2 regions of the Terrisporobacter glycolicus ATCC 14880 genome follow, and region 1 is predicted to be linked to the other one. Evidence: a T-box and tRNA genes for the amino acid it is inferred to sense, from the RefSeq annotation. Region 1 holds a T-box; the other holds one or more tRNA genes.
What was found. The T-box of region 1 lies ahead of tyrS (tyrosine--tRNA ligase). A T-box ahead of a tRNA ligase gene usually reads a tRNA of that ligase, here a tRNA-Tyr.

Region 1 (7,123 bases):
ACCACCAATTGACTTTAAGTTACCACCAACTAAGATTGTTGGATCTAAGTTAGTTGAACCAAATATAGTTGATAACATAGAGGTAGTAGTAGTTTTTCCATGAGTACCTGAAACTGCTATTGAATTTTTATACTCTCTCATTATTTGGCCTAAAAATGCAGCTCTATTTATTGTCAGTATATTTTTGTCTTTTGCAGCCATAAGCTCTTCATTGTCTGTGTGTATAGCAGCAGTGTAAACCACCATGTCTAATCCATCAACAATGTTTTCTTTTTTTTGGCCAATATAAATTTTTGCACCTTGTGATTGAAGTTTATCTGTCATTGAAGATTTGCTCATGTCTGAGCCTGAAACTTCGTAGCCCTTATTAAGGCATATTTCAGCTAAAGCACTCATACTTATTCCGCCTATGCCGATGAAGTGTATCTTCATAATAATAAAACCACCTTTCATTTAATTTATTTCTATGAATAAGAACAATTTTTGTGGTATAATTAAATAATGTTCAATATTTTAAGTATCATATGCATATACTAATTCATATATTATAGTTTATTTATTTTTCCATAATATATGAAACATAACTAATATTATATCATATAATAAAATCTTATGCATTATTTACTTTATACCATAAATGTTGTAATTGTAGGAGGTTACTGAAACAATGAAGTTTAAGAGAACGGAAAGAATTGGTGCTATAGTCAAGATATTATCTGACAACCCAAATAAAATTTATACATTAAGCTATTTTACAGAAACATTTAACGCTGCCAAGTCTACAATTAGTGAAGATTTATTAGTTGTAAAAAATGTATTCGAAAAACTACAATTAGGTAAAGTTATAACAATTTCTGGAGCGGCTGGTGGAGTAAAATACATACCTAAAACATCAATACAAGAAAATCAAAACTTCCTAATGGAGTTATGTGAAAAAATAAGTTCGCAAGATAGAATTTTATCAGGAAGATTTCTATATCTAATAGATTTAATATATGATCCGACAGTTGTAGCTAAAATAGGAAAGATATTTGCTTCAAACATAGATTACTCTGAAGCAGATTATGTAGTGACTATGGAAACAAAAGGAATACCAATGGCTCTTATGACTGCAAAAGCTATGAATTTACCATTAGTTATAATAAGAAAAGATATAAAGGTATCTGAAGGGCCAACATTAAGCATGACTTATGTTACAGGAGATAATTCGAAAGTAGAAAGTATGAGTTTACCAAGAAAAGCTATCAAGCCAGGAAGTAAAGTTATTCTTATAGATGATTTTATGAGAGGTGGAGGAACAATAAAAGGTATGACTCAACTTATGAATGAATTCGGTGCAGAAGTAATAGGAACGGGTGTATTCATAACAACATCTACACCAGAGAATAAATTAGTTGAAGATTATATATCTTTAATAGAAATAGATACAAAAGAAAATGAAATAGTTGTTAAGCCGAATTTAAAAACTTTTAAAGATGAATATAGAACGGAAGACGTTGTGGATGATACTTTAGATAATGTGACTGATGATGAAATTGATGAGTAATTCTAACTAATTCAAACTGTATAATTATTTTTATGGATAAAAAATAAAAAAAACTCTGAAAAATTAAAGGAATTTGTTAAAAAGTATAGAATTATTTACCAAACAGTTTATAATTATATTGGGTAAATTGTATTTTGTCAAAATCACAAAGGGGGATATTGAGGTATGAACATAACTGACGTAAGAGTAAGAAAAATTACTGATGAGGGGAAAATGAAATGTATAGTTTCAATAACTTTTGATAATTTATTCGTAGTGCACGATATAAAAGTTATCGAAGGTCAAAATGGACTATTCATAGCTATGCCGAGTAGAAAAGTTGGAGAAGGTAACTTTAGAGATATCGCTCATCCAATAAATGCAGAAATGAGACAAGTTTTAGAGGATGCAGTTTTAAAAGCATATGAAGAAGCATTAGCTCAATTGGAAGTTGCTGCAGAATAATTAAATAAAGTGGGAATATTTTAAAAATTTGCAATAAATAAACGAGTCGACTTAATCGGCTCTTTTTTAATGGAAAATATAGAATTATTAAGATAATAATGTATTATTTTTATTTTATAGTTAATAATAAAAGTATCTAAATAAAAATGATAGAAAATAAAAAATATTATTAGATTTGAAGAAATGTTGACAAAAACATGAAATAAAATTATGATTATATCATAAGATATAAATATGAAAATTAGTTTTATATAAAGGCAATGATAAGAACAAGTAATAATTAATAAAGATAAACAGAAAGTTACCGGTTGATGAGAGGTGCATATACAATTAATTATGAATACATCTTTGAGCTTCACACCGAAAAAATTTTGAGTAGGCTGTGACGAATTTGACGCACGTTATAGTGTCATAGTATTTATTTAGATACTAGCTGAGTTAAACAGTGTGAACTGTTTATAAATGAAGGTGGTAACGCGAGATATGCTCTCGTCCTTTTTAAGGACGAGGGCTTTTTTTATTATAACAAATTATAAAATTGATTTTTAAAATATAATTATAAAGGAGAAGAAGACTATGTCAATGACGACTTACGATGAATTAGTTGCTAGAGGATTAGTTGCTCAAGTAACAGATGAAGAAGAATTAAAAGAACTTATAAATGCAGGTAAAGCAGTATTCTATATAGGATTTGATGCAACTGCAGACAGTTTGCATGTAGGACACTTTATGGCCTTATGCTTAATGAAAAGATTACAGATGGCAGGAAATAAACCAATAGCACTTGTTGGTGGAGGGACTACAATGGTAGGGGACCCATCTGGAAGAACTGATATGAGAAAAATGATGACTCCAGAACAAATTAATTACAACTGTGAATGCTTCAAAAAACAAATGAGTAAATTTATAGAATTTGGTGAAGACAAAGCTTTATTAGTTAACAATGCAGATTGGTTATTAGATTTAAATTATGTAGAATTATTAAGAGAAGTTGGAACTCATTTCAGTGTTAATAGAATGCTTAGCTTTGAATGCTACAAAAGCAGAATGGAAAGAGGACTTAGTTTCTTAGAATTTAACTACATGATAATGCAAGCATTTGACTTCTATCATTTATACGAAAAATACGGATGTCAGATGCAATTAGGTGGAAATGACCAATGGAGTAATATGCTTGCAGGTACAGAATTAATAAGACGTAAATTAGGAGAAAATGCTTATGCATTAACTATAACTTTACTTCTTAACTCAGAAGGAAATAAAATGGGTAAAACAGCTAATGGTGCAGTATGGCTAGATCCAAACAAAACTTCTCCATTTGAGTTCTACCAATACTGGAGAAATGTTGGGGATGCTGATGTATTCAAATGTATGCGTATGTTAACATTCTTACCATTAGAAGAAATAGAAGCTATGGAAAAATGGGAAGATAATAAAATAAACCAAGCTAAAGAAGTTTTAGCATTTGAATTAACTAAATTAATTCATGGTGAAGAAGAAGCTACAAAATCACAAGAAAGTGCAAGAGCCTTATTCTCAGGAACAGCACATGATAACATGCCTACAACAGAATTAACTGATGCTGATTTAACTGATGGAAAAATAGATATAATATCATTATTAGTTAAAAGTGGATTAGCTCCAACTAGATCAGAAGGTAGACGTAATGTGGAACAAGGAGGAGTAACTGTAGATGGTGAAAAAGTTGATGACTTCAAAGCTACGTTTACAAAAGATGATTTAAATGGTGATGGTATGGTTATAAAACGTGGAAAGAAAAAGTTCCAAAAAGTAGTTATAAAATAATAAAATAATAAAATAATAAATAGCAGTAGCTACTAAATTATAGTTGCTGCTATTTTTGTGCATACTAAGATAATACAAAGAAATACAAAAACCTAGTAATTTTATAAAAAAAATGCTATATTATAAATGACAATAATACGATTGAATTATATACTATTCAACAAATAATACACCATAATAGTAACAATTATAAAAAACTTTATTGAAATGGAGTGAAAATATGAACTTTAAAGCCATAATTCTTGCTGCTGGAAAAGGTACAAGAATGAAGTCAAAATATCCAAAAGTTGTTCATAAAGTGTGCGGAAAAGAAATGGTTAACCATATTATAGATGTATCAAAAAAATCTGGTGTTAAAGACGTAGTAGCAATATTAGGTCATGAATCAGAAGTCGTAAAAAATATATTACCAGAAGATACTATGATTGCAATGCAAACAGAGCAACTAGGAACAGGTCATGCTGTTAAAATGGCAAAAGAATACATAAATGATGAAGACACAATAGTTATTTTATGTGGAGACACACCTCTTATAAAAGAAGAAACCCTAAAAAAATTATTTGATTACCATATAGAAAATGAATATACAGCTACAGTTTTAACTACAAAAGTTGAAAACCCAACTGGATATGGAAGAGTAATAAGAGATGAAAATGGTGATTTACTAAAAATCGTTGAGCAAAAAGATGGAAATGCTGAGGAATTAGCAGTGAATGAAATTAACTCTGGAATTTACTGTTTCAAAGGCAAGATGCTAAGAGAATCCCTAGACTTACTTGATAACAACAATGCTCAAGGAGAGTATTACTTAACTGACACAATAAAAATATTAAGAGATAAAGGATTTAAAGTTGGAGCATTCAATGGTTCTACAATTGAGGAATTAATGGGTGTAAACTCTAGACTAGAATTATCTAAGGCAGAAACTCTTATGAGAAAAAGAATAAATGAATTCCACTTATTAAATGGAGTTACTATAATAGATACAGCATCTACTTATATAGAAACAGATGTGGAAATAGGACAAGATACAATAGTATATCCAGGAGCTATGCTTCATGGTAGAACTAAAATAGGTAATGAGTGTATTATAGGAATGAATACTTCTATAACAAACTCAACTATAGGGAATAACACAGAGATTAAAAACTCTACAATAATAGATTCTACTGTAGGAGAAAATACTACAGTTGGTCCTTATGCATATTTAAGACCAAAAAGCAACATAGGAAACCATGTTAAAATAGGTGACTTTGTAGAAGTTAAAAATGCAACAATAGAAGATAACTCAAAAGCATCACATCTGTCATACATAGGAGATGCCCATGTGGGTAAAGATGTTAACATAGGATGTGGGGTAGTATTTGTAAATTACGATGGAAAAAATAAATTTAAATCAATAGTAAAAGATGGAGCGTTCATAGGTTCTAATTCGAACCTGATTGCACCAGTTACAGTTGAAGAAAAAGGATATATTGCAACAGGGTCTACTATAACTGATGATGTACCTGAAGGATCTTTAGCTATTGCTAGACAAAGACAGGTTATAAAAGAAGGTTGGGTGGTCCAAAAAGAAAAAAGAGATGAGAATAAATAGCTAATTATTATTTTAGGAAAACACCTAATAATATTTATATAATTTTCAGGAGGATAAGTAATGAATACTAGCGGAAGCGAGATTAAAATTATTGCAGGTAATTCGAATAAGGAGTTAGCTGAAAAAATCGCAGAATATATAGGAGTAAAGGTTGCTGATTGCCAAGTAACAACATTTAGCGATGGAGAAATAAGCGTAAACATCAATGAAACAGTTAGAGGTTGCGATGTATTCGTAGTTCAATCTACTAACAACCCAGTTAACAACAACTTAATGGAATTATTAATAATGATAGATGCATTAAGAAGAGCATCTGCAGGAAGAGTAACAGCAGTTATACCATACTACGGATATGCAAGACAAGACAGAAAAGCTAAGGCAAGAGATCCAATCACAGCTAAATTAGTGGCAAACTTAATAACAGCAGCAGGAGCAGATAGAGTTTTAACTATGGACTTACATGCTTCTCAAATACAAGGATACTTCGATATCCCACTAGACCATTTATTAGGAGGAAGCTTATTAGCTAGCTACTTTAATGAGAAAAATATAGAAGATTTAGTTGTAGTTTCACCGGATCTAGGAAGTGTTACTAGATCTAGAAAATTTGCTAATCAGTTAGAGGGAGAAGTTCCAATAGCGATAATAGACAAAAGAAGACCTAAAGCTAATGTTTGTGAAGTAATGAATCTTATAGGGGATGTAAAAGGTAAAAATGTTATCATGTTAGACGACATGATAGATACAGCCGGAACTATAACAAATGCAGCTAATGCACTTAAGGAATTTGGAGCTAAAAATATATATGCTGGTTGTACTCATGCAGTATTATCTGGACCAGCTATAGAAAGAATAGAAAACTCTGCAATTAGTGAGTTAATAGTTCTTGATACTATAAAACTTCCTAAAGAAAAAGAAAATGATAAAATAAAAGTATTAACAGTAGCAGAAATGTTTGGAGAAGCTATTAAGAAAATATTCTCTAATGAATCTGTAAGTGTTTTATTCTAATTAGTAATTTATATGCAAGAGATATTAATCTATAGATTGATATCTCTTTTTTTATTTAAATTTATGATTACGATGCGAAATTAAAAGATTGAAAATTGAGTATTAAATTATATAGTTCTGGTAATTAATTTAATTATACGACTTAATTCATAGAGCCTGGAGGAATAAACATAGTGATTTAAATAATTACAAGGAGTAGGTTATGAATATATTTGATATATTAAGAATATCAATAGAAATTGAAGCGTCAGATATACATATTACAGTAGGCAGTATGCCAGTAGTTAGAGTAAAAGGAAGATTTAAAAAATTAACAGAAAACATATTAACAAATCATGACACAGAAGAGATGACAAGAGAAATTGCTGGAGATAAAAATTTTGAAAAAATTGAAAAATATGGTGAATGTGATTTTTCTGTAGCTGTAGAAAGTGGAGAAAGATTTAGGGTAAATGCATATAAGCAAAAGGGAAATTATGCTATTGCAATAAGGGCTATTACCTCTCAAATTCCTCCCTTCGAGACTCTTGGATTACCTAATATACTTAAAACGTTTACAGAAAAGCATAAAGGTTTAGTATTAGTTACAGGACCAACAGGAAGCGGTAAAAGTACAACACTTGCAAGTCTTATAGACATAATAAATAAAAACCAACAAAGACATATTATAACTTTAGAGGATCCGATAGAATACGTTCATCAACACAAGAAAAGCTTAA
Region 2 (7,123 bases), 1.7 Mb from region 1:
CATAGAAGAAGGTTGGCCGTTAGATAGAGTTGCATATATAGATATTGGTTTAGAGTTTGGAGAACAACGTAATATTATAAAAATTTGTGAAAGGAGATTTAAAGAACTTAAACCAGATCTAATATTTGACAGGATAAAACCTAAAAAGAGTTTTGAAGAATACTTCTACACAGTTAAGAAAAAAGGCAAGTTTAAAGGTCAGATTTATGGATGGCCATTTACAGCAGGCTTTAATAGTTGGTGTAACGATAGGCTAAAGCAAAGGCCTTTTAGAGAATATCAAAAGCAGTTTGAGGATACAATCATTTATTTGGGAATAGCAGCAGATGAACCTAAAAGACTTAAGAAGCTAGAAAGTAATAGAAAAGCACCTTTAGCAGAATGGGGAATGACAGAAGCTGATTGTCTTAAATATATAAAAGAAAAAGGATTTTGGAATCCAATGTATTGGAAATTTGAAAGGCAAGGTTGTTATTTATGTCCTAAACAAAACAATAGAAGCTTAAAGGTAGTAAGAAGAAGATATCCATTTTTATGGCAACATATGTTAGATATGGACAAGGATAGTCCGATACCTTTTAGAGCAGATGGAACGACATTAAGAGAATTGGATGATAGATTCAGATATGAAGAAAGTCAACGTATATTAGAGCCACTACCTCTTGTGGAGAGAGAATTGTTTTACAAGAGTGAACAAATAGAATTTTAACAATAGAATATGAGGTTAGTATGTTACTGTATTAATCTTATATTCTCAAATAATAATCAATTAATAATAAAAATAGAGGTGATTAAATGTTAGAGGATTTAAAAGAAATACTTAGCAACTTATATACACAGTATGGCTTAACAGACGACACTCTAAGATTAAGCCAATTACTAGATAAACTTATATATCAAGAAATGAAATAGGTGATGAAATATGAAGATAACAGAAATTGATTACGATTTCACAAGAATTTGTGATGAATGTGGAGATTTTATTAATCAAGGATTTGAGATAGAGATAACACAAATGGAAAATCCAATTGCATTATGCAATTATTGTGCGATTGAATTAAGTAAGTACTTACTACAAGAAACTTATTTGAATGATTAGAGGGAGGGAATAATAAATGATAATAAACAAATACATAGTTCATGTTCTAGATAGAAATAGCGAGAATCCAATTTTAAATGATTTTGAAGGAAAGGTTAGTTTAGAAATAGGTAACTTCTTTCGAAAGACAATCAAGGGAATAATAAAAGATACAGATCTAAGAAAAGCAGCATTCAACAATTATGAGGAAAACATAGTAAGACAGTGTAGTGAACAAATAATCTACGATGAAAAAAGTTTCATACAAAATTCAAAAGAAATAGCAAGTTACTTATTTGAAGCAATGAAAAATAATGATGAAATAACATCTTGTGACTTAGCAATAGTGATGTACACAAATAAAGACCAAAGAGGGGTTGCAATAGTCAAATTAGATTATAAAGGCTTAATACATCATGATATTGCATTAGTTGATGATAAGTTCAATGTTAGCATAAACAAAAATGAATCTGCTTTAAGCAATTCTAAACCTAAACAAGCAGCACTTATAGAGTCACATGGACTTAATGATGAATATCAACTAAGAGTACTGGACAAGCAGTATGAAAATATGGGGGTAGAATCTAAGTTTATTAAGAAATTTCTAGATGTAGAAAAAATAGTAGATGATAGTTACAAAACAAAAGAGTTTATAAAAGTTACAAATAAAGTGCTTGAGGTATGCTGCGGAAATGAACCTAAAAAGTTAGAAGATATAAAATCTCTAATGAATTATATGTTAAAAGAAAATAGTGTATTTGATATGGATAGATTTACAGGAAATATGGACAAAGATAAACGAGAGGGGCTTAAGGAATATCTAGAAGAAAAAGAACTGTATAAAGATTTTAATATAGATAAAAAAGTAGTTGAAAAGGCACTTGAAAACAGAACTATAAAGACTGATTCTGGATTTAAAATAAGTGCAAATTTAGTAGACTTTGAAGATCCTATGAAATATAGCCTAAGACAAAATGAAGATGGAACGTGCGATATAGTAATTAAAAATGTTAGTTTTTACGAAGGATAAATAATAACTGAATAGGGGTTAGTACTTGAATATTAACTCCTATTCTAAAATAGGGAGATGATGTAATGCTATTCAATAGAGCCTATATAAATGAGTTAAAAGCAGAGAATGAAAGACTTAAAAGAAAAAAAGAAGAATATGAAGACGGAATGATAAGATCTATGAGTTCAAAAGATTCTTATAAAAAGGCAAATATAAAATTGATAAATGACATTGGGAATTTAAAAAAAGATATAGAGAGTAAAGAAAATAGTGTATGCAACTTACTAGAAGCAAATAAGGAACTTAGTTTATCTAATAATTACTTAGAGAATAAGATAAAACTTCTAGAACAAGTTATAAAGCAACATGAAGAGAATGAATGCAGATTGAACCAGAAGGTTGTTAAATATAAAGGAATGCTTGATAAGATAGATAATTGCACTAGGATGCTTGAAGGGAGAGAGATGAATAAATCAGTTACGGCGGAAGAATTTGAACTTGGGTTCAATAAGTTTTGCGATAAAAATAAAGGCGACTATGATAAGTGTAAATCGAGTTGTAAATATTACGAAGTTTCGAGATATAATTGCGATTTGCTTTGGATATTAGATAACTACAATGTAACAAGAAAGGATAATAAATAAAATGGAATATACAGATTATAGACAAGCAGTAGAACACAATAAGGACTTATGCAGTACAATAGCCATGGAAGAGAATGCAGAGCTTATACAAGCTATTTCAAAGGCTAAGAGGGGCAAACTAGATAAAGATAATCTAGCAGAAGAAATAGCAGATGTATTGATTTGTATAGATTGGATTCAAGAAATATACGGAATAAGTCCGGCAGAAGTATATAGCTGGACGGATAGAAAAAAAGAAAGAATAGTTACAAGATTAAATACTGGTGAATTTAAGTAGGAATTAAATATTGTATTTTAAGTGGTACCGGCATAAATGTCGGTACCAGGAGGAGGAAATATAATGGGATTAAGTAGAATAGCTAAAGAATGCAAAGAATGCAAAGAATGTAGCTTTAAATATATATGCAATAAGAAAAAAATGGTAGCATATGCAGAAGCTCCTAACAGTATGAGCAACACGGAACAAGCAAGTCAACCTATAATAGCTAAATATACTCCTATAACAATTAACCTAGGTGGTGGCGAACAAGTTCAAACATCATTAGGGGAATTAAAAAAGCAGTTAGAAAAAGATTTTTATGAAAAATCAGGCTTAGGTATTTCAAAAATTAAATAAGTTAGGAGGAAATAAAATGTTTGACCCTATGAAAGAATTAATGGAAAAGTTTGCAAAAGAAGAAGATAGACAACGAAGAGAAATTGAACAAAATCCACTAGCTGCATACTCAACAACGGAGTTAAAGAAAGAGTTGAGAAGAAGAAAAGGGAAATTAAAATAGGAGGAACTTATGAGAATACATGAGCTAAAGATATTACCTAAGTACTTTGAAAGAGTGATTAAAGGTGAGAAAACTTTTGAAATAAGAAAAAATGATAGAGATTTTCAAACTGGTGATGAAATAGAGCTGAAAGAATTTGATAATATAAGAAATGAATTTAGTGGTAGATGTGTATTTGGAAGGATAAGTTATATACTCAATAGTGGAGAATATGGTCTAAAACAAGGATATTGTGTGTTTTCTTTTAAAATAAATAAAGTAGCTATGGAGGAATTGAAATAAATGAGGAAAGTTAAAGAAGGTAATGTTATATTTTTAATACCAAAACAACCAGATACAATGGATCTAAGATGTAGTTGTTGTGGAGTGATTAAGAATGAACTTGATATAGATGTTTTAGAAGGGGTTTATAGATGTGAATGTGGCTCAAGTAGTTTTATTCCACAAATTGATATAGAAGAAATGATGTAGAAGACTGGAGGGAATATACATGACAAAAGAGGAATTAAAGGAGTACATAGAAACTAAAAGAGAAATAAAAATAATTGAAGAAAAGATAGAATTTCTTAAAGAAAAGAAAACTAGTATAAAATCAATGATAATAGATGATATGCCTAAACCAGAACCGGAGCAGGATAGATTAGGAGAATTACTAGGAGAAATAGAAGAATTAATAGATATATATAATAAAAAGCAGGACAAGTTATTTAAACAACAGATGAAAATAGAAAAATGTATAGATAAAATAGAAGATTCAATAGATAGAAATATAATGAGACTTAGATATTTAGAAGGTATGAAGTGGGAAAAGATATGTGTTGAAGTTAATTATAGATGGGCACAAATACATAGACATCATAAAAGTATATTAGAAAAAATATGTGAGAAACAAAATGATGATATGAAATGATACTATAAGCCATGATAATATTGTATTATGGAAGATTAAATAAAGAAATGACTTAAATTCTCATACAAATTTAAGTTGTCTGTCGAGGGAAAGGTACGGTAAAGCCTTCCCTCAATATGTTAGCATTGGATTATAAGGGATTAAATCATATCGAAGGCCAAGAATGATATTAAAAACTTATCTTTAGTTCGATTCTAAAGGCTAACCAATACGTATTAGACTGGATGATAACAGTATAAAATTAATCAAGCCATATAATTTAAACGGCAAAATTATGGACGTAATCCGTAGATGTAGGTTCGAATCCTGCTATGGCTTCAATAGAAGGAAAACTAATAAACCCAACATAAAAGTTGTAAAAATATAAATTAATCGTAGGGTAATGCGATTAACATTTACTTAAAAATAGTAGTAGTAACAAATAGTTTAATTATTTCAATAAACACTATATATTGTATAACCTATAATTAAAGCCTAGTTCTAACATCGCTAGGCTTTCTTTGTGGGAATGGTGGACCAATAACCTTTCATGTTATGTTGTAGTTCGATTCTACAAATTCCCTTGTGTAATTTACTCATAATATTCCCTCATTAAGAGCAGCTAATAATTTAGTTGCTCTTTTTATTATGTTTGAAAGGTGTGTTGAAAATGAAACGTTGGATTGATGCAGGATTAATAGCCGAGGTTACAGAGATGCCAGAAGATTTATTTAAGTATGATGATCTAATGAAATCTGTACCTAACTTTGATAAGACTGATGGTGCAAAGAAAGTGTATTCAAGAAAAGAATATATTATATTGGCAGTTAAGAATGGATATATAGTTTATAATACTTTAAAACCTTTTGAAAAATCTCATACGCATCTTCGTTCATTCAATATGTCAAAGACTATTATAGAAAACTGTATCAATAAAAGAACACCTAAAACAAATAACTTATATTTGCTTGAAAGTCACGTTAGAGTAAGTAGTGATGCTAAGTATATAAAGTTAGTAGAGGAATTGATTGAAGCTAAAAGAGATAAAGATAAATTGAAATATAGAAATAAAAATATAAAAAAGTAAAGACTTGAGTATTAGAGTGTTTTATAATGTAAAAAGGGGGGATATTATGGATTGGAAAGAAACTATACATTTGGAATGTAAAAATTATATATGTGGTTATTGTGGCTTGAACGTTGGAAATGATAGGGGTTTTCATACTGATGAAAGAATTGGTATGTTAGGTGGTTCATATCGTGAATATAACATATATATATGCCCAAAGTGCAATAAACCAACATTTTTTGATGATAAAGAAAAGCAATATCCAGGAGTGAAAATTGGTTCAAATATTCAAAATATAACACATGAAGAAGTAGTAGATTTATATAAAGAAGCTAGAAATTGTTTTAGTGTAGATGCATTTACTTCAGTAGCTTTATGTTGTAGAAAATTGCTAATGAATATATCTGTTAACCTAGGAGCAAATGAAAATGAATCATTTTTTTATTATGTTAATTGGTTAGATAAAAATATGTATATACCACCAAATTCAAAAGGGTGGGTAGATCAAATCAGAAAAATAGGAAATAATGCAACCCATGAAATTAATATCATAAGCAAAGAAGATGCAGAAAAAACTATGAAATTTATTGAGATGTTGTTGAAAATAGTGTATGAACTTCCTGCTATGTTGAATAATCAAGAAGAATTCTAAAAATAGGGTTCTTTTTTATTAAATATATAATGAATTTTTTATATGAATTAACAAAATATAGAAAAAAGTGATATTATATACTTTTGGAGGTGATATTATGACTAAAACCAACGTGGAAATAGTAAAATTTAACGATATTAAATACCTAATAAACTCAACTTCTAGAAAGTACAATAATTTTAAAGATTTTTCTATAGTTAACAATTTAAAAAACGAAGGTACATATATAGTATATTTAAATTTTTATGATACAGAAATTGAGTATAGACAAGAATGTATTCAAGTAGAAATTATAAAAAATGTTTTGCATAGAGAAATAGGTGATGCTATTAAAAATGCAGAAAATGATTTTGATAATTTTATAGGTCAAGAGATAATAGAAAATATAGAAAAAATTAATTTTGTTGATATTATATTGAAATATAAGACAAATAGAACTGTTAAAAATTTTAATCTTAGTCACTTGAAGAGAAGTAGTTGTGGACATAATTATAAAACAAATATAAGTGATATTTATTTTAGAATTACATGTTATGATCCTACAGATATATACGATTTAGTACGTGAGGGAAAAACTGATAAAGAACTATATATTGAGAGTAATGAAAACGGCATGTTGATAAGTTTATTTGACAATAATAAAGCTATATTGTTAGGGAAAGATGATAATAGCGTAAAGGATATATTGTATTTTATTGAATATGAAAAAGATAGTGCAGGATATATAATATCTAAATATGATGAAAAAGATAATAATAATTGGAATAACAAAAGAGTTGTTGTTGAAAAAATAGAAACATCATCTATAAATACAAAAGATTTATCGGACGAGATAGTATGTTTTTTACAAGAAAAATTTAATGTAGTAATTGATAATCAATCAAAGATAAGGTTGGAAGAAGAATTAAAATGGAGACTTAATAATAAAAATAAAAAACAATAAAATATAATCTAAAGAACTCTAGTTATAGGGTTCTTTTTTTATGCTTAAATATAAAGG

Region 2: it has a tRNA-Tyr gene. The T-box ahead of tyrS (tyrosine--tRNA ligase) is inferred to sense a tRNA for this amino acid. The anticodon was not compared.

The regions. Positions count from the first base shown of each region.
Region 1 covers NZ_CP117523.1:163,891-171,013, forward strand. The annotation lists gene murC (UDP-N-acetylmuramate--L-alanine ligase) at 1-432, opposite strand, end outside; gene purR (pur operon repressor) at 668-1,546, shown strand; gene spoVG (septation regulator SpoVG) at 1,712-1,990, shown strand; T-box leader at 2,242-2,490, shown strand; gene tyrS (tyrosine--tRNA ligase) at 2,573-3,796, shown strand; gene glmU (bifunctional UDP-N-acetylglucosamine diphosphorylase/glucosamine-1-phosphate N-acetyltransferase GlmU) at 4,017-5,393, shown strand; gene TEGL_RS01045 (ribose-phosphate diphosphokinase) at 5,454-6,404, shown strand; gene TEGL_RS01050 (type IV pilus twitching motility protein PilT) at 6,607-7,123, shown strand, end outside.
Region 2 covers NZ_CP117523.1:2,532,310-2,539,432, reverse strand. The annotation lists gene TEGL_RS12610 (phosphoadenosine phosphosulfate reductase family protein) at 1-709, shown strand, start outside; gene TEGL_RS12605 (Spo0E family sporulation regulatory protein-aspartic acid phosphatase) at 796-912, shown strand; gene TEGL_RS12600 (hypothetical protein) at 923-1,099, shown strand; gene TEGL_RS12595 (nucleoid-associated protein) at 1,116-2,108, shown strand; gene TEGL_RS12590 (hypothetical protein) at 2,174-2,734, shown strand; gene TEGL_RS12585 (MazG nucleotide pyrophosphohydrolase domain-containing protein) at 2,736-3,011, shown strand; gene TEGL_RS12580 (hypothetical protein) at 3,075-3,350, shown strand; gene TEGL_RS12575 (hypothetical protein) at 3,367-3,513, shown strand; gene TEGL_RS12570 (ASCH/PUA domain-containing protein) at 3,523-3,795, shown strand; gene TEGL_RS12565 (hypothetical protein) at 3,796-3,984, shown strand; gene TEGL_RS12560 (hypothetical protein) at 4,004-4,423, shown strand; tRNA gene TEGL_RS12555 (tRNA-Tyr) at 4,672-4,741, shown strand; gene TEGL_RS12550 (hypothetical protein) at 5,073-5,489, shown strand; gene TEGL_RS12545 (DUF4145 domain-containing protein) at 5,536-6,123, shown strand; gene TEGL_RS12540 (hypothetical protein) at 6,221-7,066, shown strand.